One region of the Oceanobacillus alkalisoli genome, then DNA from elsewhere that is predicted to be linked to it. Evidence: riboswitches for the same ligand, from Rfam matches in the RefSeq annotation. Region 1 holds a riboswitch; the other holds the start of a gene.
The links. A riboswitch is a leader RNA that binds a small molecule or an ion and turns the genes downstream of it on or off. The one in region 1 is predicted to bind glycine.
Positions count from the first base shown of each region.

Region 2: it holds a riboswitch for glycine, as region 1 does, so the genes downstream of both, L3V42_RS15725 (phosphoglycerate dehydrogenase) here and gcvT (glycine cleavage system aminomethyltransferase GcvT) in region 1, are expected to answer to the same signal.

Region 1 covers NZ_JAKNRA010000002.1:160,039-172,742, reverse strand. The annotation lists gene L3V42_RS05480 (helix-turn-helix transcriptional regulator) at 12-710, opposite strand; gene L3V42_RS05475 (hypothetical protein) at 816-1,199, opposite strand; gene L3V42_RS05470 (competence type IV pilus minor pilin ComGF) at 1,165-1,620, opposite strand; gene L3V42_RS05465 (type II secretion system protein) at 1,568-1,909, opposite strand; gene comGD (competence type IV pilus minor pilin ComGD) at 1,878-2,327, opposite strand; gene comGC (competence type IV pilus major pilin ComGC) at 2,327-2,629, opposite strand; gene L3V42_RS05450 (type II secretion system F family protein) at 2,644-3,699, opposite strand; gene comGA (competence type IV pilus ATPase ComGA) at 3,644-4,666, opposite strand; gene L3V42_RS05440 (YqzE family protein) at 4,795-4,977, shown strand; partial or broken gene L3V42_RS05435 (zinc ribbon domain-containing protein) at 4,942-5,214, opposite strand; gene L3V42_RS05430 (YqhG family protein) at 5,316-6,113, opposite strand; gene L3V42_RS05425 (DEAD/DEAH box helicase) at 6,115-7,767, opposite strand; glycine riboswitch at 8,062-8,156, shown strand; gene gcvT (glycine cleavage system aminomethyltransferase GcvT) at 8,359-9,480, shown strand; gene gcvPA (aminomethyl-transferring glycine dehydrogenase subunit GcvPA) at 9,493-10,842, shown strand; gene gcvPB (aminomethyl-transferring glycine dehydrogenase subunit GcvPB) at 10,835-12,304, shown strand; gene L3V42_RS05405 (rhodanese-like domain-containing protein) at 12,506-12,704, opposite strand, start outside.
Region 2 covers NZ_JAKNRA010000016.1:3,882-16,585, forward strand. The annotation lists gene L3V42_RS15695 (RDD family protein) at 434-829, shown strand; gene L3V42_RS15700 (PTS sugar transporter subunit IIC) at 1,001-2,038, shown strand; gene L3V42_RS15705 (hypothetical protein) at 2,093-2,647, opposite strand; gene L3V42_RS15710 (deoxynucleoside kinase) at 2,708-3,397, opposite strand; gene L3V42_RS15715 (deoxynucleoside kinase) at 3,394-4,035, opposite strand; gene L3V42_RS15720 (multicopper oxidase family protein) at 4,518-6,059, shown strand; gene L3V42_RS15725 (phosphoglycerate dehydrogenase) at 6,159-7,358, opposite strand; glycine riboswitch at 7,487-7,562, opposite strand; ZMP/ZTP riboswitch at 7,659-7,742, opposite strand; gene L3V42_RS15730 (CdaR family transcriptional regulator) at 7,811-8,908, opposite strand; gene L3V42_RS15735 (glycerate kinase family protein) at 9,052-10,182, shown strand; gene larA (nickel-dependent lactate racemase) at 10,197-11,474, shown strand; gene L3V42_RS15745 (protein adenylyltransferase SelO) at 11,536-12,704, opposite strand, start outside.

The DNA.
Region 1 (12,704 bases):
AACGATTGACCTTAAACGATTGAAAGTTTTGCGATATAAGCACAATTACTGCAATTATCGGCAAACATATTTTTCTCTTCTATTAATTCAATCGAAGTAAATAATGCTTCAAACATACCCTTTAAAAAGATGCGATGCATCTCACAGACGAGCTGGTGATTATTGCTTGCAATTTCTCTAAATGGACAATTATTCACTGAAAAATGGATACTGTTTGTTTCTTTATCATATTTGAAGGAAGGGTACATGCCAAGCATGCGGCCTGTTCGTTCAAGTACCGTAATTTTCTCCTTCACATCGGCATCCTCATTAAGATGCTTCATATCCTGATGCATTACTTCTGTTCCGTATTTTTTCCCTGTTTCGTACAGAGCTTGTTTCCCTGGTTCGCCGAGATCCATTAAAGCTTCAAGGGCAATAGATGAAAGGATCTTATAATCCCGTGCAGGGAAGTTCAATTCGACAACTTCATTTGATAACTGATAGCGTCTACCCGGACGGCCACCTTTCCCTGTTTTTTTCAAATAAGAGGTAACAAGATTAATTTCTTCGAGTTTGGATAAATGGAGTCTGGCCACATTCGGATGAATATCAAAAGCCTCGGAAATATCGGTGACACTCACATCTTGATGGTGCTCCACTAAATGTTGATAAATATTGAATCTTGTAGGGTCGCTCATCACATTGGTAACCTTTAATGTGTTCTTCATTATTTTTCACCCCATAATTATGCTACAGATCATTTACACCTTAATTATATTAGAAAAACGGGAAAAAGAGCTGAGTATTCAAGCTTTGTTGAAAAGTATACATAATTATTCACGAAACATCTCGTTTTTTATTACATGATTAACCGTAAAGAGAGATTCTTGATTAGACGGATTAATGTGGAACTGCAATTTTCGGTAAGCTTCCGATAAGTGGGTTATCCTAATATCGACATCACCATTCGGAAAATCATAGGAGGCCGTCTGCAATATTTCTTCATTTTGCATTTGTTCTTTTACATATTTCAATCGGCTCATTTGAAATAAACTTTCGACATGTATCTGTTCCACTTGTGTTTCCGTTATATGGACTTCATTCCGGTAAGAGAAAATACTGCCGGTGACAAGCAAGAAGAGGATGGCAATGATAAATAATATATGAAGCAGAATAAAACCGTTAGACTCCGTTATAAAACGGAAATAACCTTTCATATGTTATACCTTCTTCTGTCGTGATAATCAACTTTATACCGAATGGCTCCTCCTGAAACCTGAGAAACTGCACGCCGCGCAAATAAATTTCATGCCCCCTGCCATCAATCTGTCTTCTGACTAAGGAATCATATTTACTAATCGAAGCGGTTTGTTCGTTTGCTTGAAGTAAATAAAGAGTATGATCCTGGATATAATAATGATGAGATTCAAGGATATCATCTCGAACAAAGCGAAAAAATTCATATACTGCAAGTTCTTCATAATTATTTGTCGGCTTGACAGCTTGCAAAGCATAAACTAAAAACGGCAATGTGAGAAAGATGACAGTTAGCATCGTCAGCAAAGAAATAAAATTAAAACCACGCTCATTCTTTAGGTATTGCGAGTAAACAGATTTCTTCTTCGGTTTCTTCTGCATTCTCCCAAGATACACATCCCTTCGTGTATATGTCTTCTTTATAAAAATGAAAGTGAAAGGCCTTTCCGTCTTTTGTCGTTTCTTTACTAACAGGAAGCGGGGGAGGGTTCCCCAAAATAAATTGCTGCAATTCAGCTTGTAATTGATGAGCTGCCCATCTTCTATCCCCCAATGTATCTTTTGCCGTCTGAATATCTGTGTATATCGGTATAAATATAATGAGCGCTTGAAAAAATATGGTGGAGGCGATTAAAACTTCAATCATCGAGTATCCGTTTTTCTTTTTCAATATAAAACCTCCCTTTGCCGAGTGGGAATACGATATATAACTTATGATTGGGTGTATACATAACAAGGGTTCGGGGTTGGAGGATGGTTCCAGTTTGTACGAATCGGATCAGTCGTGACTGGTTCGTAGTAACCAACGTCCAATCTGCAGGATATTCCCGGTATGCAAAAGGTTTATTCACCCCGGACAGGATGCTGTAATAATCATCAAAAAATCGGATATACATTTCGTCTCTCCTATGCTTACTTGATTGGTTTTGGATAAGCAGTACATCTTGTTGTAATACCTCAATGAATTGTTCTTCCTGTTGTTTAGTAAGCAAATCAGATTGAAGGGGAATGGTGAGCAAGAAAAGAATGGATAGGATACTGAGCGTAAGAAGCATTTCAATCAGAGTAAAACCGTTTCTTTGCATCATTACGAGTCATCGTTTACTTTACCATTATTGATTGTGATTGGAGTGTCTCCGCAGCTTGTTTGGTTATCTTTTAGATAACCTGCTGATACGAGTGTCTGTATATCATTGACTTTCTCTTTGTTATCCAAATAATATGCTTCTACCTGCGTTTGAACAATCTCTTTCAAGGCTTCACAACCTTTATCATTCACATTTTCCGACTGATTTGCCAAGTTAGGGATAATCAGTAATAGCAATACGGAGATAACAAGCATTACGATTAACATCTCAATCAGCGTAAACGCACGTTCATTGTTAAACATTATAATCGCTCCTTTTAAAATGAATTCATTAGTTGAAACATAGGCAACATCATACTTAAGTAAATAAAAACAATAAATACCCCGAGTACTGTATAAAATACAGGCTGAATAGATGTAATGACTCGAATCATCATTCGTTCCATCTCGTCAAGCAACATATCACTATATAATGTAAGGTCTTTTTCTAATACGGGAATAGTCGTATTTTTCTGGAATATTGCAGCTAGTTGTTTTTCTATTAACGGTAATTCTTCGAGTAAGTTGCTAATATGGTAACCCCGTTCTAAATTATTGGTCAGTAATGTCGCATAATAAGAAATAATCGGGAGTCTATTCTGGCGAGCAAGTTCTGCAAGAATTTCCTTTAGGCTAAGTCCTGCTTTTAGCAACGAACTAAAATGGGTGGAAAGCTGCAAGCTTGTTTGCAACCGTAAATAATAGCGATAGAAAGGAATACGCTCAATCACTTTCAATTGCTCTTCCATAGATATTCTTGGGCGCACATAACGCCAGATAATTGTGAAAAGGATGCTTAACACGATAATAAAGATAGCGGAAAATTGAATCAAATCCATTAACCATTTTAAGAGATTGATCGTTGTTTGCGTCTCAGGAGAAGAGGTAAATAATGATTGGAACGCGGGAAGTACGCGGTGGTTAATAAAAAATAAAACAACAGAGAAAATAAGCAGAAGAAATAAGGGATAACGAATGATCTGCTTGAACTTTCGGACGTTCTGGAAATGATGCTCGACTAATTCCAGGCATTTTCCAACTGCTTCTTTCAAGTCTGAATTTGCATTGATAAAATACAGAAAGGAACTAATCGAAGGATGAAAACCAGCCTGTTCGAAAATAGTATCGAGACGTATACCTTCTTTTAATTTCTCCAAAAAGTAAAGGGAAATAGAGGCCAAATCTTTGTCCCAAGCAGTCGCTTCAAGGGCGTCCTGTAACGAATACCCATTTATCAAAAAGCGTTCGAGACGTTTTAAAAAACGAATTTGAATCGTTTCAGGTATTTTCCGCTGCTTCTTTAGGAAAACCTTCAGCGGTGAAGCCGTATGCATATGCTTTCCTCCTTAAATGTTTAAAGGAATTCCTGTCTTGTTGATGGAAATCAAATCGAGAATAGATTGCCTTATTCAAATCTTCTCCACTTAGAAATTCTAAAATTGCTGCCCGTCGAATAATGCCCTTTTGCCGAATAGGGATTAATTTTATGGATATAACAGCAACAAGTGATTGAAACAGATCTTGTTGTTTAATCCCCATATCGAGCAACCGGTAAATCGTTCCGACTGCATCGCGTGCATGGAACGTGCTAAACACGAGGTGTCCCGTCAGTGATGACTGTAAAGCAAAGTGAGCGGTTGCTTCATCCCTTAATTCTCCTATCATTAATATATCCGGGTCATGTCTTAATGCTGCTTTCAATCCAGCTTGATAGGTAATGCCTGCTTGTTCATTAATTTGTACTTGAATGACATCATCAATTTGCCTTTCAACAGGGTCTTCTAGCGTTATCGCTTGATAGGAGTGTTCTTTCATCAAGAAACGAATTAAGGCATAAAGGGTTGTTGACTTTCCACTTCCAGCAGGTCCGGTAATTAAAACTAAGCCAGATTGAGCAATTGCCGATTTTTTGAGCTCATTTAATTGATAAGGGAAGAGAAATAATTCATCAAGTGGGAGGAAGTCTTCTTGTGGTAAAATTCTAATCGCCAAACTTTCCGATGCGAGCATCGGTAGCGTGGATAGCCTTAATGTATATTTACCGAGTGCTGGGAAAAGGTTGGCAATACTGCCATCTTGGGGTTTTCTTGATTCTCCAATATCCATTCCTGCCTTGAATTTAAAAAAGGTTAGCAAAAGCTCATATTGACTCTTAGAGATAACAGAATGGAATTTACGGGTGCCCTGAATACGAAAGTGGATTTTCGTTTCGTTTGGAGAAGGTATGAAGTGAAGGTCTGTAGCATGTTCGTTGATTGCCTGTTCCATTATTTGTTTAACCAAGGGTAAGGCCGGGTTCAAGTTAGTTTCACCTCCTTATAAATTATATGATTCGACATGTATTGAGATATTCCTGCTTTATTTTTAATTAATTTGTATAAATATTTTTAAGTCGTATAAGCTATTAAAAAACAAGAGGAGGCAACAGGATGTCAACGAATAATTATTTGAAATTTATTACAGAAGAAATTGTTAAATACATGAACAGCCCGCGTGAGGAACGGAAGGAGCGGAGGGAAGCGGAGAAGCAGGATGGATCTGTTGTGCTGAATCGCTGGTTTGGAATCCTTCCATTCTCATTTAAATTGTTTCTTAAAGGAAGACGAGCGTAAACCCACATAACCGCAGGAACAACGGTAGGTGCGTTCAGATAATTTCATCGGTTTTTCTGCACCACAGGAAGAACACTTCTTAGTGGAAGGAAACCATTTACCAACTTTCACAAGTTGTTTCCCTTATTCTTTTAGGTTATACGCTAAAAAGAACGTGAACATCCACCAACCGTTGTCGTGAACACTTATTCCAAAGTGAAGAGCTCTTGAGATTCCTTTCATGTCCAAGTCTTCAATACCGTATGGAAGGAATTTTGGCTAAAGCAACCGAAATTCATCTCCCGCCTACTCATTGGTGCTATTCGCACTTTCACATTCCTTGAGGATGGTAGACTTCTTTATGAAAACCGTTCAATATCAGGAAAGTCTTGGAGTAAGTAAATCAACCCTCCACTTGTTACGTCAATTGTAATTTCTGGTGTATATCGATTGTTAATTTCCTCCATTTCCTTCTTGACGATATTATTCTCCAAATCGTCCTTGTAAAATTGCTTTAAGAGGGCGATTTCTTCATTTCGTGTTTCCAATGCTTCATTAGCCCATTCTTTCGGTTGATTTTCAACATAATGCTGGATGATTTTTTCAATGCGCTTAAATCCGCTTGTCAATGTAATAATTGGTGAGATTGTATAGCAAAAATTGGATATTTGTTGTTTCAAAGCAAGTTTATTCAACTCATCCATCATATTCACAATTACTTTTCCAGTAACAAGTTGGATACCGAGGGAAATAATTTCTTCTTTCTTTTGTCTCCCTCTATAACTCACTTTAAAATTCGCGAGCAACCATGGGTAAAGCGGGGTGTTTTTATCCGTATTTACTTCTTGGAAAAGTAATGTATATTTCTCATGCTGCGTAACATGATTGAAGATCTGTTGCAGTCTTGGACTGCCGATATCGATCCATTCTCCTGCTTGCTCTCTTTTATCCGGGTTTGTTATGAGTGTCAATGTCATTGGTACACCTTCTTGGCCAAGACTTTGAATATAATGCCAATAAAAGGGACGATTCATTAATATCTTGTCTAATTCCTCTGTTAACTCCACTTGCATAACGCCATCTTCTATCTTCAAAGGATTACATTGATACGCGCTGAAATAATCGATTATAAATTGTTCGATATCAACAATTGCCATCTTATTCACCTACACTTTTTTCACTTGTTTCATCTGCTATCTTTTGGACGATGGATGCTAAATTTTCAAGTTTAATTTCCGCTTCTCCCAAGGAATCCGATTCCCTGTATATAGTTTCGATTTCTTCCTCGACATCCGCGATATTTAAATTGGAAAGAATTGCATCAAGTTCACCAATAACATTTTCAAATAACTGGATCTTCTCGTAAAGCACATGTAGTATATGTTCTTCAATAGTCTGCTTAACAGCAAGATTATACACTTTCACATCATTATCCTGACCAAAACGATGGATTCTACCAATTCGTTGTTCTATTTTCATCGGATTCCACGGTAAGTCATAATTAATCAAGTGATGACAAAACTGCAGGTTGATTCCTTCAGCACCAGCTTCTGTTGCAATCAATACTTGTGCTTGACCTTTAAACAATTGAAGCATCCAGTCCTTCTTACTGCGGTTAAATCCACCTCTAAATGGTACGGAGCTAATTCCGTGCTGTTGTAAAATCCATTGTAAATACAATTGAGTTGCCCGGTATTCCGTAAATATAATTACCTTCTCATCTCCAATCTGTTCAATTAATTCGACTGCTTTCATAGCCTTGGAGTGAGCAGGTAATGCATTGATTTTTTGAATGATAGAATATATTTCCGCATCTTGCGGATTTGTTTCTTGTAATTTCGCAAGAGAAAGATAACAAGCTTCCCTTGAAGAACAAATCTCTCGTAATAAGGTAATCTTTGTAAATATATCTTGTCCCCGCTGCATATTATTTAGTTGTTCATAAACCTCTGATTCTTCATTTGAAAAATCAACGAGAACAGTCTCGATAATTCGGTTCGAAGGTTTTAAATTTGTATTTTCCCTTGTATTCCGAATCATGACTCGCTCAATCAGTTGTTTCAGATAAACATCCGCTTCCTGCTTTTCGGTTTTACTGGAATATTTTTCTTTAAAGGAAGTGACATCTCCAAGATGTCCCGGTTTTAAAATGGAAATCAAATTAAATATTTCCATTAAATCATTTTGAATTGGTGTAGCGGTTAATAATAAGCAGTATTTCTTTTTAATCTGCCGCACAAATTGATAATTTTTCGTCTGGTCGTTTTTTAGTTTATGTGCCTCATCAATTAAAACTAAGTCATATTCATTTGCTAGAATCACTTCCTGATGAGGTGTGCGTTTTGCAGTATCAAGGGATGAGACTAGAATTGTGTTGCCTTCCCAGTTATGATGTTTCCGGTGATGGACAGCAGGAATATAGAATTTCGTATTCAATTCATTCACCCATTGGTTCACAAGAGAAGCTGGAACAAGGATTAACGCGTTTTTAACAAGTCCACGCAGCATGTATTCCTTTAAAATCAATCCGGCTTCAATTGTTTTTCCTAAACCAACTTCATCAGCAAGAATCGCCCTGCCATTCATTTTTTCTATCGTTTCTAATGCTGTTTCCACTTGATGATCAAGGAAAGACATATGCGGCAAAAAGTCTAAACTCCTCAACCCTGAAAAAGAGGGGATAATTCTTGCTTGTTCGGCTTGAAAGCCAAGTGAAAACAATTGATGGGAGCTAAATGGCCCGTCATTGTTAAGTCGTTCCTCTAATTCTTTTATAAACGTTTGATTAATTGTCAATTGAACCAAATCCATATGTTACACCCCGAGTATCTAGATAAAATTTGGATTCCACTATACCTTTTGTAAATAGTATGGTATTATTCAATGCAAAGGCAGAGTATTTCTTATAATAAAGTGAAACTTCATTCAGTGGGGGCTTCCTTACTACTCCCGCTGAAAGTTAGTTGAACAGAATCAGGGATTTACGGACTGTTTTTCCCGCACCTTCACATTTCGGATTTCCCACATCTTTAGAGGTGGGGGTACTACAGGCTGTTAATGCGTGATAAACTTAGTTTTACCATTATAAAAAAATATATGCTGTGGATGAAGATAAGGGGAGAGCTTACACGATTTTGGTGTAACGCCGAAGGAGCAAGCTAAAAGACGAATCTCTCAGGCAAAAAGACTTTTATCGGACACAACTCTGGAGAGCGTTTACATTTTTTTGTAAACCACCCAAGAAGCAAGTGGGAACGGAAGGAATTAGGAATTCCTGGACGTTCGCATGCAACTTTCTGGTAGAAGGACAGAGATTTCTTAATTATTAGGAAATCTCTGTTTTTTTATATTTAAGAAATCAGAATATAAAAACATCTATTATTTTCTGAGGGAGTGGTAAAGTTGAAACCATTAAAGCGCACACCAATTTTTCCGGAATATGAAAAATACGGGGCGAAGACGATTGATTTTGGGGGTTGGGATTTACCTGTTCAATTCTCTGGAATCAAGGACGAGCACCATGCAACAAGAACAAATGCAGGGTTATTTGATGTGTCTCATATGGGAGAAATTAGTGTAGTAGGAAGGAAGGCGTTCGAATTCCTTCAAAAGATGACAACGAATGATTTGAGTAAACTGAAACCGAAGAAAGCCCAATACACCTTTCTTTGTAACGAGGATGGAGGTGTAATAGACGATTTACTCATCTACATGCTCGGAGAAAACCATTATATGCTTGTTGTCAATGCAGCAAATACAGAAAAAGATCTAGCCTGGTTAGAGAAACATAATACCTACGCCGATGAAGCAGTTGCTATTATTGACGAATCGAATAAATATAGTCTCCTAGCTATTCAGGGGCCTCAAGCAGAAGCTATTTTACAACAATTAACCGATACAAATCTAGCAGCTATTAAGCCGTTTTGCTTTGAAAGTGATGTCGTTTTGCGTGGTATCGGACAGGAGGCAATTGTTTCTCGGTCCGGTTATACGGGTGAAGATGGATTTGAAATATATGTTGCGCCGGAAGAGGGACCTAAGCTTTGGAATCAACTCTTAGAAACTGGAGAAGGTGCTGGAATTGTTCCAGCTGGACTAGGGGCTCGTGATACACTCCGTTTTGAAGCTAACTTGCCATTATATGGTCAAGAACTATCCGAAACGATTACACCGCTTGAAGCAGGCTTGAAATTCGCCGTGAAAGTTGATAAAGAAGCTGAATTTATCGGAAAGAAAACGCTGAAAAAACAGGCTGAAAATGGACCGAAAAGAAAAATTGTCGGTCTGGAGATGATTGATAAAGGGATTCCAAGGACGGGTTATGAAGTTTTATCCGGAGCCGGGGATAAAACTATTGGTCATGTCACGACAGGTACACAATCGCCGACACTAAAGAAAAATATTGGTCGCGCACTGCTTGAGGTGGATTATACCGAACTTGGAACGGAAGTCTTGATTCAAGTACGGAAACGGAAACTGAAAGCGAAAGTAGTACCGACACCATTTTATAAAAAAGATAATTAGGAGGGGTTGAAGATGGAATTTCGTTACTTACCAATGACGGAATCGGATAAGGTCGAAATGCTTCGTACAATCGGAGTCGATTCAACAGATGAATTGTTCTCAGATATTCCAGAAGCGATTCGATTCAAAGGGCAACTGAACTTAAAGCCTGGTAAAAATGAATATGCGCTAATGAAAGAACTAACAGCAATGTCCAATAAAAACGTGAACTTAAAAGAGTACACTTCATACTTGGGTGCGGGTGTGTATGATCATTACATTCCTTCCGTTGTCGATCACGTCATCAGTCGTTCTGAGTTTTATACTGCATATACACCGTATCAGCCCGAGATTTCTCAAGGGGAGCTGCAAGCGATTTTTGAATTTCAGACAATGATTGCTGAACTAACCGGCCAACCAATCGCAAATTCCTCAATGTATGACGGGGCGACAGCACTTGGTGAAGCGGTGAACTTAAGCGCCGCCCATACAAAACGAAAAAAAGTACTCGTCTCAAAAGCAATTCATCCGGAATCACTAGAAGTAGTAAAAACGTATGCTACTGGCCAACATGTTGAAATCGTTGAAATAGATCATAAAAACGGTGTAACAGATTTGAACTCGCTTGAAAAAGAACTCGATGAAGATGTAGCTGGTGTAGTCATTCAATATCCGAACTTTTTTGGTCAAATAGAACCGCTGGCTAAGATACGTGAATTAATTAACACCCAAAAGAAAACGATGATGGTAGTTTCAAGTAATCCGCTGGCTCTTGGGTATTTGACACCGCCTGGTGAATTTGGAGCTGATATTGTAGTAGGAGATACGCAAGTGTTTGGCATACCAGCTCAGTTCGGTGGTCCGCATTGTGGTTATTTCGCAACAACACAAAAATTAATGCGTAAAATTCCAGGTCGTCTTGTCGGGCAGACTACAGACGAAAATGGGGTGCGTGGATTTGTGCTTACGCTCCAGGCAAGAGAACAGCATATCCGCAGGGACAAAGCAACATCGAATATTTGCTCCAATCAGGCGCTTAATGCACTAGCCAGTTCGGTTGCGATGAGTTCAATTGGAAAGCATGGTTTAAGAAAAATGGCGCAATTAAATATGAAGAAAGCACGTTACGCCAAGAAGCAGTTTGAGGAAGCTCAAATACCTGTCCTATTTGACAAGCCATTCTTTAATGAATTTGTCATACAGCTGGATAAACCGATGAGTGAAGTGAATGAAGCGCTTCTTTCCAAAGGAATTGTCGGTGGCTATGATTTAAGTCGTGATTATCCAGAATTAACAAATTGTATGTTAGTCGCTGTAACGGAAATCCGTTTAAAGGATGAAATTGATCAATTTATTAAGGAAGTGGGGGATATCAATGCCTAAACAGGAATTTCCATTAATTTTTGAACGTAGTAAAAAGGGGCGAACAAGCTATAGCTTACCAGATCTCGATGTACCGGACATCGATCTTGATGCAGATTTTGAAGATTCGTACGTTCGGAAGTCCGCTCCAGATTTACCTGAAGTAAGCGAGCTAGAAATCATGCGGCACTATACAGGTTTATCCAATAGGAATTATGGAGTGGATTCCGGATTTTATCCGCTTGGTTCTTGTACAATGAAATATAATCCAAAAATAAATGAAGATGTAGCACGTCTTCCGGGATTTACCCATATTCATCCATATCAAGATCCAAAAACCGTCCAAGGTGCACTGGAAATGATGTATGATTTACAAACTTCACTTAAGGAAATTACTGGTATGCATGAAGTATCTTTACAGTCGGCAGCAGGAGCGCAAGGCGAATGGGCCGCATTAATGATGATCCGTGCTTTCCATGAGGCAAACGGGGATCACCACCGGACAAAAGTAATCGTTCCCGACTCTGCCCATGGGACAAATCCGGCATCTGCTGCAGTAGCAGGTTTTGATGCTGTAACAGTGAAATCAAATGAGGCTGGCTTAGTTGATATTGAAGACCTAAAGCGCGTTGCAGATGAAAATACAGCTGCACTAATGCTGACAAATCCGAATACACTCGGCCTTTTTGAAAAAGAAATTATGGAAATGGCTGAGATTATCCACGGTGTTGGAGGAAAACTTTATTATGATGGAGCGAACCTGAATGCAATTATGGGCTACACAAGACCAGGCGATATGGGCTTTGATGCTGTTCATTTAAACCTTCATAAAACATTCACCGGTCCGCATGGCGGCGGTGGTCCAGGTTCAGGACCTATTGGAGTGACAGAAGAACTGGCACCATTTTTACCAAAACCATTGATTGTGAAAGAGAATGATGAATATAAATTAGAACATGATCGTCCACAGTCTATTGGTCGTATTAAAGCATTTTATGGAAACTTTGGAATTAATCTGCGTGCCTATACGTATATCCGTACGATGGGTGCAGAGGGACTGAAAAAGGTAAGCGAATATGCAGTATTAAATGCGAACTACATGATGCGTAAGTTGGAGAATGTATATGATTTACCATATAAGCAACATTGTATGCACGAGTTCGTCCTGTCCGGCAAGAAACAGAAAAAGCTCGGCGTGCGTACCCTCGACATGGCGAAACGTCTTCTCGACTTCGGTTATCATCCACCGACGGTCTATTTTCCGTTAATCGTTGAAGAAGGAATGATGATTGAGCCGACAGAAACAGAGTCAAAAGAGACACTCGATGGTTTTATTGATGCTATGGTGAACATTGCAAAAGAGGTAGAAGACAACCCTGAAACCGTCCAAGAAGCTCCACATCATACGATTGTAAAACGAATGGACGAAACGACAGCGGCAAGGAAGCCAATTCTTCGGTACACGCGTACAGACCATGCATAATAGTTGATCACGAACGGTATGTGACCCTCCCGACTCTAGACTTTTGAAGCATTTCGTGGGAAGGTGGGGGATAAACAGTCCCCGATTCTGTTCAACTAATATGCAGTGGGGGAGATAAAGGAACCACCGCTGAATGAAGTTTCACTTTATGAAATAAAATGCCGGCAGACATGGATAAAGTGTCTGTCGGCATTTGTTTTCCTACTTTTTTGCTTTAATTTTTCCGGTCCAGTTTTTGAAACCGCCCTTTAGTTGGTAGAGTTCTTTATAGCCTTTTTTGTTCAGAATTTGCGCAGCGCGACCTGAACGGCTGCTTTTTTGACAATATAAGTAAACCGGCTTGTCCTTTCTAATTTCCACTAGACGCTGTTTCAGTTGAGTCACTGGGATATTTCGCGCC
Region 2 (12,704 bases), on a different contig from region 1:
GTTACGTCCAATCCTATCAGATGGAATAGTTAAAAGAATCGGATAATTAAACTATTTTTCTAATAGGAGGAAAGATAGTTTACTAGGAATCTTTCCGAAAGAGATAGACCTTAGACGCACTCAAATGCTAGGATCTATTTCCCGAAAGCATACTTTTCCTCGTATCTTTCTTTGCAGAGGACAAAAACATTAGAAAAACAGTCTAGCTTTAGAACTATAAACAAAAGGTATTTTTGCTAATCCATGACTTAATCATTAAAAAACTGCCATTCAGAATAAATTTCTGGAATAACACGCGTTTTTTCGACAATTTCTCTTTTCCTATCTAATGAAAAATGACAAAACTGAATCCAGTAGTTATTCATTTTATTGAAACCAATTCTATTAAAATTCGTATAGAGTAGGGAGATGATTAAAGACAGGAGGAATTTCAATGGAAGCTTTGACAAAGAAACGATTAAAAGCCTCACTAATTGATGCTGGTATTAGCACTGTAGTTTCACTAGGCGTGGAATACTTCTTACGGAAAAAAATTAAAAATGAAGCCTTCCACACCATTGTATTGCCAATGTTGAGCCAGTACACATTAGAATACGTACAATTAAAAAATGGCGGGCAAACAATTGGTTACAGACTAATGGGAATTGAATTAAAAAGTGAGGATGGCAAAGGTTTGACTAGCGATCAAATTTTAAAAAGAATGCTGCACCGTGACACGACTAGCACTATCGCATACTTCAAAAATAGAGATAGCTTTGAAGCCCAAGCAGGCAGACTCTTCCCGCATGACCTCAAAACCGGCACAATTGTAAGAGAAGCAACAGAATAATGAAACGACAGCTCTTCTAATCAGATAGAGCTGTTTTTTTCTAGAAACAAACCATTTGATTTTTACTTTAATACATAAAAGCATTACTATATTAAAGAAAAATGATTGACTATTAACGAAACTCGTCATATAATTTACTCCAATTACGTTATACAGGGGAGACAAGGAGAGATGAAGGATTTTGTCAGCAAATTATTAAATGGGATGAGCATTGGGATTGTTGTTGCGTTAATTCCGAACGCTTTATTAGGGGAAATTTTAAAAATATTAATCCCATATTTTCCGTCTTTAGAACATTTATTTGATATTACGGTGATGGTTATGAGTCTACTACCTATCTTAATCGGGGTAATGGTTGGGGTTACATTTAAACTGACACCAATACAAACTGCTTCCGTCGGCATTGCAGCAATGATTGGCAGCGGGGCAGTCACAAAAACAGAAGAAGGATTATTTGCATTAAATGGAATTGGAATTGTTATTAATACTGGTATTACAGCGGCGCTTGCAGTCTTATTTGTCTTATGGATTGGTGACCGGTTGAAAGGCTATTCTATTTTATTAATACCGACATTAAGTATTATCGTGCCAGGGATGATTGGCTATGCGTTACTTCCTGTCATTCGTCATTCAACAGGACTGTTAGGGGAATTAGTTGCAGCAGTTACGACAATGCAGCCGGTACTGATGGGCGCATTGATTGCGGTAATCTTCTGTCTGATCATTCTATCGCCTATCTCTACTGTTGGTGTTGCAACAGTTATTATGCTTTCAGGGATTGGCTCTGGAGCAGCAAATCTTGGGATAGTTGCGGCTGGAGTTGGACTTGCAATTGCTAGTTATAAAGCGAATTCTCTTGGTACTGCTCTTGCCCATGTGCTCGGTTCGCCGAAGATTCAGATGCGGAATTTCTTAATGAAGCCGAAAATTGCTTTCCCGATGTTAGTTACAGCGGCATTGCTCGGTGGGCTTGCAGGAGTGCTGAATATTCAAGGGACACCATATAGTGCTGGATTCGGTCTATCCGGACTTGTTGGGCCGCTTAATTATATTAACCTGGCTGAAGGTGGCTGGACGTTGCATAATATCACAATTATGCTAGGGACATTCTTCATCTTACCAATTTTGTTAAATTTGGGGTTAATCTATGTGTTCTCAAGGAAGCTCAAAATGATTAAAGCAGAGGATTATAAATTAAACTTTGAATAGGGCCGAGGGTTGAACATCCCCCGTCCCTATTTCTTTTCCAATTCACATCGCTGTTCATTGTGTAATCTTTTCTTTATCTTTTGTTTTAGACGAGCTTGATTCACTTTTTAAAAATCGGAGAATAGTCGTTGTTGCTTCCTCTACCTTTTCTGCCAAATAATTTGTGCGTTCATATAATATACTGCGGAAATGATCGAGTTGGCGTACAACTTTTGCCGTTAAAGCCTCCTGCTCTTCCATCCGTTTCTTAAGGTCCTCCATCTTCGTTTGGTCAATGGCGAAACGTTTCGTGATTTCTTCCTGGCTCCTCAAATAAGCAGTGACTTGATTGGAAAGCTGTTCATTTTCCTTTGAGATAGCTGTCAATTTGGCTAATATATTTCCGTAGTCTGCCTCAAATTCTTCCCATTTCTGCCGGTTCCTTATATATTCCCTGTCAGCTGATGCTTTCATTCCAGCAAGATGCTCCCGAGTGGATACGTTAAAATCCTCCTGTTCTTTCAGCCTTTCAGAAGCACGGTCATGGACATAGATTACTTGATTGTTATCATTAACCGCTTCATCAGACTGATATATATCTTCGTAATCGCCATTGATATATAATCCCATGGTTTCACCCCTCGCTTGATTACTCCCATTATTTTATGCAGGAATCGACGAGTTAGCGACTTACCGGTGATCCCGAGTAAGCGGGATTGTGTAATTCGCTTTCCGTCGGCCAATCCTCCGTCCAATTTTTTCTAAGATTGGTTCAAGTGACGCTTCCTCGTTCAAGTCATAATCTGCAATATTAATCCGTAAAACAGGGCAAGCATTAAAGCTGTCAATCCACTTACTGTAACGCTCATGCATTTCTTCCCAGTAGCTAACCGGTGTTTTCTGCTCCATTTCCCGACCACGTTTGTTAATCCGCCCAATCACTTCATCTAAAGACCCTTCCAAATAAATCAATAAATCTGGATGTGGAAAATATGGTGTCATCACCATCGCTTCAAATAAATTTGTATATGTTTCATAGTCCGTCGGTGACATGGTACCTTTCTCATAATGCATTTTCGCAAATATTCCTGTATCTTCATAAATCGAGCGGTCCTGCACAAATCCTCCACCATATTCAAATATTTTCTTTTGTTCTTTGAAACGCTCTGCCAGGAAATAGACTTGTAAATGGAAACTCCACCGTTCAAAATCTTGATAAAAACTTTCCAAATAAGGGTTTTGCTCCACTTTTTCAAAAGATGTTTTAAAATGAAGTGCCTGTGCCAAGGAAGTAGTCATCGTTGACTTACCGACACCGACTGTCCCGGCAACTGTGATTACTGCGTCGTTCGGTATACCGTATTTCTCTCTCCAATTCATTTGTTTACTCCTTTAAGCCTCAACTGCTCGTGAATCATTTCTAATATTGTTTCCAGATGTTCTTGATTCTGCATGAAATCTGTTTTATCGCCGTCAATTCGGATAAGCGGGATATCCGGATGTCCTTTTTCAAATGCATCCATGAATTGTTTATAATCCTCTGTCAATTGCTGCAAGTACGTTGCTTCGATATTCTTCTCTATACCTCTTCCCCGTTTGCTAATCCGTTCCATAATCGTGTCAAGACCTCCGGTTATATAAATCATCAGATTAGGCAAGGGCATATCCTTCGTTAAAATTTCATATATTTGTCCATACTTATCAAGCTGGCTTTCATTTAATGTCCGTCTCGCAAAAATCATATTTTTTGCAATATGATAGTCCGCGACGACTGGACGTGCGTTCTTCAGAAAATCATTTTCGATATCTTCTAGCTGCTTATATCGATTGCACAGGAAAAACATTTCCGTTTGAAAACTCCACTCATTTATATCTTCATAAAATTTGTCAAGAAAAGGATTCTCACTCACAATCTCTTTCAACAAATGAAATTCAAAATGACTGGCTATCTTTTTTGCAAGTGAAGTCTTGCCGATACCAATCGGACCTTCAATCGCAATAAAAGGTACTTCCGCCATCATTACTCCTCCTTCAAATTAGATCTTTCATATTTTATCATATTTCGCATGTTCAAACCATCGCGATTCGCTGCTTCTTTTTAACAATATAGTACATTCGCCTTTCCCAATTTTTAAATTAAAGCATTTATTATTATAAGCTCTATTTTCGCAACCTGAAAAAGCTACGTACACCTTTATACAAACTAAAAACTGCCAATTGCTTTCATACAGTGTAAGTGTGCCTAACTCGAAACTTTCTACTGGAGGTCCGCAGTCCAGACACCTCTCGCACCTGCTGAGCGGCCGGCAAGCCTCCTCGCGCTGAGCACTAGCAGTGCCTAAGGATGCGCATCCGTCCACCGGGCAATTGAACGGCGATTAGAACGCCAGTCTAGAGAATGAGCAAATCACTTACGCTGGATGAGAGCAATCGGCAATTCATTTAATGGCTAGCCACAGATGCGAAAGTGGAGTTATTTGTAAGATATGAGGTGAAAAACATGCAGCGACTAGAAAAATTTGTAGATCCCCTTCCAATCTTGAACACACTCCAGCCAAACAAAAGGACAAAGCAAGGAGCGTATTACGATATTACAATGGAAGCATTCAAGACTAAATTACATCGTGACCTACCACGAACAACTTTATGGGGATATAACGGGCAATTTCCCGGTCCGCTAATTGAAGCCTTCCGCGATGAGCCTGTATCTGTAACATGGCATAACGAACTTCCAGACCGACATATTCTCCCAGTTGATACGTCGATTCACGGACTGGATAAACTCCCTACTGTACGTACAGTTGTTCATTTACATGGAATGGAAACAACTCAGGAAAGTGATGGCCATCCTGAAGCTTGGTATACAAGAAATTTCCAAATCACAGGACCGACGTTCAGCAAACGGACATTTCATTATCCAAATCACCAGCGAAGCACCTTGCTTTGGTATCATGACCATGCAATGGGACTGACAAGACTCAATGTATATGCCGGACTTGCCGGAATGTATCTATTACGGGATAAACAGGAAGCATCCCTTAACCTTCCTAGTGGCGAGTATGAAATTCCGCTAATGATTACAGACCGAAGTTTCCATCCAGACGGTTCTTTATCCTATCCTGCACAACCGGCTGACGCAGGGCCGAATTTACCATATCCTTCGATTGTTCCGGCATTTTTAGGTGATACAGTTGTGGTGAATGGAAAAGTCTGGCCATATCTGGAAGTGGAACCGCGTAAATACCGTTTCCGCATTTTGAATGGATCCAATACGAGAGCTTATCAACTATTTCTTGATGATGGAAGTGTCCTTCATCAAATCGGGTCAGACGGCGGACTGCTTCGAAAACGGGTGGATATGGAGATAATCGGGCTTCAGCCTGCCGAACGAATTGATGTTATTGTTGATTTTTCACAACTAGCCGGGCAAACGATTACACTGAAAAACAATCTTGGTCCAGATGCGGATCCAGCTGACGAAATGGGAGATATTATACAATTCCGTGTCACGAATCATGTGAAAAATAAAGATTCGAGCAATTTGCCCAGCAACCTTTCCTATGTGCCGTCTTTAAAACAAAACGATATCTCCACGGTCCGGTATTTAAAATTAGTCGGCTCAGCAGATGAATTCGATCGTCCGTTATTACTCCTAAACCATCTGAAATGGCATGACCCTGTAACAGAAAAGCCTAAGCTTGATTCAACAGAAATATGGGCATTTGTGAATACGACAGACTTTTCCCACCCTATCCATATCCATCTCGTCCAGTTTCAAGTGCTGGACCATCAAACCTTTGACCTTGAACGCTTCAATGAGGATGGGACGCTTATCTTTACAGGTTCACCTGAAGCGGCCAGCCCAAATAATCGCAGCTGGAAGGATACAATTGAAGTACCAGCTGGAACAGTGACTCGCGTGATTGCAAACTTTGGCCCTTATACTGGTGATTACGTATGGCATTGTCATATTCTTGAGCACGAAGATTACGATATGATGCGGCCGTTTCGGGTAATTACAGATGACGAGGACAAAAAATAAGGAAACCAGCTGGAAAAACTTACAATTTCCAGCTGGTTTTCTTATAATTGGGATGATTTATGGTGAAAAAAACGGGACAGAGCCTCTGTCCCGCTTCGATTAAATCGTGCGAATCCGGATAACGTCTTGAATTGTATTAATTTCCGCTTCCATACCTGGAATGACGTCTCCATTCACTTTCTCATCAATATCAATCATCGTATATGCTAAATCTCCACGGCTTTTGTTAATCATCGCCGCGATATTTAGGCCACGCTCAGAAATAATTGAATTGATTTGGCCCAGCATATTTGGTACATTATGGTGAAATACTGTAACCCGGCGTTTCCCTGTATAAGGAAGAAACGCATTCGGGAAGTTCACCGCATTTTTAATATTACCTGTTTCAAGAAAGTCTTTCACTTGGTGGGTTGCCATGCGAGCACAATTTTCTTCCGATTCAATCGTTGATGCACCTAAATGTGGTAACGTTACCGCATTGTCCATATGAAGTAAGCGGTCATTCGGGAAATCAGTAATATATTTACCGACCCGGCCCATCTCGAGCGCTACTTCTAGCGCATCTTCATCAACGAGTCCGCCACGGGAAAAGTTAAGAATATGAACACCAGGCTTCATCTGTTCGAACGCTTCTCTATTTAACATGCCATTTGTTTCATTTGTAAGCGGAACATGGATTGTTATATAATCCGCCTGTTCAAACACATCCTCTAATGACATCGCGCGCTCAATGTTCCGGGATAACTCCCAAGCGGTATCAACAGAAATGTACGGGTCAAACCCAATAACATCCATATCAAGGCTAAGTGCATCATTCGCTACCATTGCTCCAATTGCACCAAGGCCGATGACTCCCAATTTTTTTCCTTTCGCTTCACGCCCAACAAATTGCTTTTTCCCCTGTTCAACAAGCTCTGGTACTTCTTCGCCTTTTCCTTTTAATTCTTTCACCCAATCGATTCCGTTAAACAGATTACGAGAAGATGCCATGATGGAAGTAAGCACGAGCTCTTTTACCGCATTCGCATTTGCTCCCGGCGTGTTGAAAACGACAATCCCTTGATTTGAACAAGTATCAACTGGGATATTGTTTACACCAGCTCCCGCACGTGCAATTGCCTTTAAGTTGCTATCAAAAGCCATATCATGCATCGGATAGCTTCGGACGACAATCGCATCCGGATCCTTCGCTTCATTATCAATACGATAATCTTCCTTATTGAATACTGAGAGACCAACCTCAGCAATATGATTTAATGTTTTAATTCTTTTTGTTTTGTCTAATGTTATTGTTGTCATTTCTCTACTCTTTCTCCTTTTTATTTGAACTTTTCTTTCTAATCTCCAAAACGCAGCCTAGAAACATAAAAAGAGACTGGAAAAAAACTCCAATCTCAGAAAGATCTAGAAAACAACAAATAAACCTTTGTTGTTCTTCTGTCCTTTTGCCTGAGATTTTGAACCCTTCGGCGATGCATATGCATTCTCTCCAGAAGCCGCTCCCGTTATAGTGTCACCCATAACATTCGTCGCTTTTGAATATTCTATTCAATCACGTCGCCTCCTTAAACATAAAAAGGCAAGGAGTTAAAAATCCCTTACCTCTGCCCAGGCGATCGACATGATTTCATTATGTGCTCCCCCGCGGTGGTCTCCGCGTTTTCGCCAGTTACACATAACGTTTCAATTGATGATGTTATCTTATCAGAATTAAATTACTTTTTCAATGGATAAACACATTTTTTTTAAATTTATTCGTTTCGTTCCTGTTCCCTGTATTTAAATATCCATAATGCAAATTGCAAAACAAGGGCATCATGAAAGATGCGCGGATCGTAACCCGTCTCTTCTTGAATCTTATTCAGCCGATAAATCAATGTGTTCCGATGCAGAAATAATGCATCTGCTGCTTTTAGGATATTGAGATTATGATCAAGAAAGAATTGAAGATTCATTTGCTTAGTTTCGCTTATGTTTTGCAGTACCCTCTTCGCAAAACGTTTGGATAGTCTGTCATCTAATTCATGAATTAATCCCTCTACTTCTATGTTTGCAAAAGATACAATACTACGATCACTAACACGAAGCGCTAAATTACAATCTACATAAGCTTGATGAAATTCAAGCTGATGAATGAATGGCAAGCTATAAGAAATTCTTCCGGAGAGAGATAGCCTTTGCATTAATTCATGAAGGTCTTTCATTTTCCTAGTCAAGAGTTTCTCATTGATTTGACACATCGCGATATGCAGCTTATGTATACTGATAAATCCAGCAATTGTTTTATCTACTCCGAGTAATGTTTCAACGCGGCGAATGATAGCTTGTCTTTGGAATATTTGCCTATCAAATTCTATAACTATTCCTAAAAATGGTGGCGTAAAATCCAACTCAAGCAAACTAATACCACGTTCTACCTTGCTAAAAGAAGGGTGTTCTTTTAAAAGTTGTTCAATCACCATTTCTTTCATACGCTGTTTCCATTCAAGTTGGGAAGCAATAAATTCTTGATTGATCATAAGCTCTGTAGTCATTTTTACTAATTCTCCAATATTCCCCATTTTATTTGGATCCCCAGTTATCCCTATGACACCAATCACTTTATCTTGAAATACGATAGGAAGATTAATTCCAGGTTGGGCCCCTTCCCAATCTTTGTCCTGGACAGAGTAAATATGAATACTTTCTCCTGTTTGAATTACTTCTTTCGCCCCTTTATGTACTGTATCAATTCGAGAATCATCCATGGATGCAATGATTTTTCCATCTGTGTCCATAATATTGACATTCCGCTTTATCCGTAGAGATGTTTCGTTCACAATAGAGTTAGCAATATCCCTTGTCAGCAAAAAATCACCTCCCAATAGTTATAATACACATAAATAACTTAATAATAGTCTTAATATTTGTATAGTATAACCATATACAAATGATGTCAATGCATCTATAATTTATTTTACGGAATGTAAACGCTTACCTAGGAGTGATGTTTTTGGATATTATTATAGCACCAGATTCATTTAAAGGCAGTCTATCAGCAACTGAAGCGGTTGAAGCAATGGATAGAGGTATTAAACGCTGCTTCCCTCATGCTCGTACCATACATGTTCCGATGGCGGACGGTGGAGAAGGAACGATGGAAACGCTCGTAGCCGCTACAGCAGGTGTTATTAAAACCGTACATGCAATCGATCCGTTAGGTTTTGAAATCACGGCTGAATACGGAATTCTCGGAGATGAGAATACATGTGTGATTGAGATGGCAAAGGCTTCTGGACTCGATCTCGTGCCAAAAGAAAAACTTGCACCCCTTTCTGCCACGACGTACGGAACTGGTCAACTTATAAAACAAGCTTTGGATGACGGCTATACTTCTTTCATTCTAGCTATTGGAGGATCCGCAACAAATGATGGTGGCGCAGGAATGCTTCAGGCTTTGGGCTTGCAATTAATGGATGATAAAGGAAAAGAGATTGGATACGGGGGTGGTGAATTACATCGGATAAATCGTATCGACCTTGAAAAATTTGATGAACGAATTGCAAGCTGCAAATTCGTCATTGCGTCTGACGTCGAAAATCCATTAATCGGTACGAATGGTGCCTCCTATGTTTTCGGCCCGCAGAAAGGAGCTGATACAGACGACATAAAAATACTTGATAATAATCTTACCCACTGGGCGGATATGGTTGCTGAAGTTACTGGAGTTCATCTGCATCATGCTCCCGGAGCGGGTGCAGCTGGTGGAATTGGTGGTGCCTTTCAGGCATTTTTTCCAAGTGAAATGCAACGAGGAATTGATGTTGTTTTAAAATACAGCAATTTTAATGCTTATCTTGAACAAGCGGATATTGTTTTAACTGGTGAAGGAAAAGTTGACCACCAGACTGCTTCTGGTAAAACACCAATGGGCGTTGCACAGGCTGCAAAAAAAGCAAACATACCGACAATTATTATTGCTGGTTCTGTTGGTCCTGGTATTGAAGCTTTATATAAATATGGCGTTGTCAGCGTTAACAGCATGATCAATGAACCGATGGAATTGGGGCATGCAATCCAACGTGCTTCCGAATTATTGACCAATGCAACGGAGCAAATAATGCGTACGTATTTTTATCAATAAAATGAGGGATATAAATGAAAACAGATATTTTATATGGTAAAGAAGGATTAACTGTAGATTTACCGGATAACTCGTTCATCATCGAACCTACAAATTTACCGAAAGTGGAAGATGAACAGAAAGCGCTACTTGATGCCGCTAGAAACCCAATCGGAATGGGCGCCTTACGAGATCAGGTCAAAGCAACGGATACGGTAGCTATCGTTATAAGTGATATTACTCGTCCTACTCCCAATCATATTCTTGTTCCTTTTCTAATCAAGGAACTCGAACATATTCCGCATGAAAACTTTGTCATTATTAATGGTACAGGCACACATCGTGATCAAACAAGAGGAGAATTCATCGAAATGCTTGGCGAATGGGTAGTGGATAATATCCGTATTATCAATAATCAATGTCATAATAAAGAAACCCTTGTCAATCTAGGCAAGAGTAAATTTGGTTGTGATGTTTATTTAAACAAGGATTATGTGGAAGCAGACTTTCGGATTGTTACTGGCTTTATCGAACCCCACTTTTTCGCCGGCTTTTCAGGTGGTCCAAAAGGGATTATGCCCGGGATTGCGGGAATTGAAACGATTCTTACTTTCCATAATGCACGTATGATTGGAGATCCGCTTTCTACTTGGGGTAACATGGTTGATAATCCTCTTCAAGAAATGACAAGAGAGATCAATAGAATGTGTAAGCCTGATTTCATGCTGAACGTGACATTAAATCGAGAAAAAGAAATTACAAATGTATTTGCTGGAGAGCTGTATGAAGCGCATGACAAAGGTTGCGCCTTTGCAAAAGAACATGCGATGTTTCGTTGTGAAGAGCGTTTTGATGTAGTCGTCACATCGAATTCAGGTTATCCCCTCGATCAGAACCTTTACCAAGCAGTAAAAGGGATGAGTGCTGCCCATAAAATTGTAAAAGAAGGTGGTTCAATTATTATTGCAGCAGAATGTTCTGATGGATTACCTGACCATGGTAACTATGCAAAGATTTTTGATTTTGCTGATACACCCCAAGAGTTACTTGACTTGATTAACGATCCGGAATTTGAAATGTTCGATCAGTGGCAAGTTCAGAAGCAGGCAGTCATCCAAGTTTGGGCAAATGTTTATGTGTATTCCAAACTGACAGATGAGCAAGTTAAAGCATCCATGTTAAAACCAACAAGGGATATAGAACAAACGTTAAAAGACCTGAAGGCAAAGTATGGTCCCGACATGACAGTTGCTGTTTTACCCCTTGGACCACTAACAATACCTTACGTAGAGGAAGAAGCAATTGTAAAATAATATCAATCATGAAAAAAAGAGAAAGAAACGCAAGAAAGTGCTTCTTTCTCTTTTTTTATGTTTATGTCCCGCAAAATGTTTGAAAACTTGTGCCTGTATCATAATCTCTTTTCGCAAATTCTTTCTGTACATCTGTATGGGCATATGGACTTTTCAAGACATGGATTAATTTTTCTGCCACGTTGTAATCCTCCTCCTCTACAGCAGCTTCTATCGCTTCCTCTACCCACTGATTCCTCGGAATCAATGCGGGATTATGTTCATGCATAAGTTTGATGCTTGCATCCTTCGTTTCTTCTTGTGATTCAAGCCGCTCTTGCCATTTGATTTTCCAATTTATGAATTCATCCATCCGTCCAAGCGGAAAATCTTCTTCCTTATCATAAGTTAATGCTAGGAATGTATTCGTATAATCGGCATGATAATGCTGCATCAATGTGAGCAATTCTTCAATGAGAGCTTCGTCTCCTTCTCTTTCACCAAAGATCCCGAGTTTCTGCCGCATCCCTTGCAGCCAATATTTCTGATATAAGGGACCAAATTCCGAAATAGCATCTTGCGCATATTCCAAGGCTTCCTCTTTGCTCTTACCGAGTAAAGGCAGCAGTGTTTCCGCAAAACGCGCGAGGTTCCATGCAGCAATGCTCGGCTGATTCCGGTAAGCATAACGTCCATTCAAATCAATCGAACTAAATACAGCTTCTTGATGATATGCATCCATGAAAGCACACGGTCCATAATCGATCGTTTCACCGCTGATCGTCATGTTATCCGTATTCATCACGCCATGGATGAAACCGACAAGCTGCCATTTTGCAATTAACCCCGCCTGCCGTTCAACCACATTTCTTAGGAAAGCGAGGTAGGGATTATCCGCTTGTTTTACTTCTGGATCATGTCGCTCCATCGTATAATCAGCAAGTTGCACAAGTTCCTCAATCTCACCGAAGTGTGCTGCGAATTCAAATGTTCCTACCCGAATATGACTGGCGGCAACCCTCGTCAAAATCGCACCAGGTAATCTCGTTTCCCGTTGAATCCCCTCCCCTGTCGTCACCACTGCGAGACCCCTTGTCGTTGGGATTTTTAATTCGTGCATCGCTTCACTAACAATATACTCCCTAATCATTGGTCCGAGCGCCGCCCGACCATCGCCACCACGAGAATACGCTGTCCTCCCCGCTCCTTTCAGTTGAATATCGAAGCGTTTGAAATCCGGTGTCACTTGTT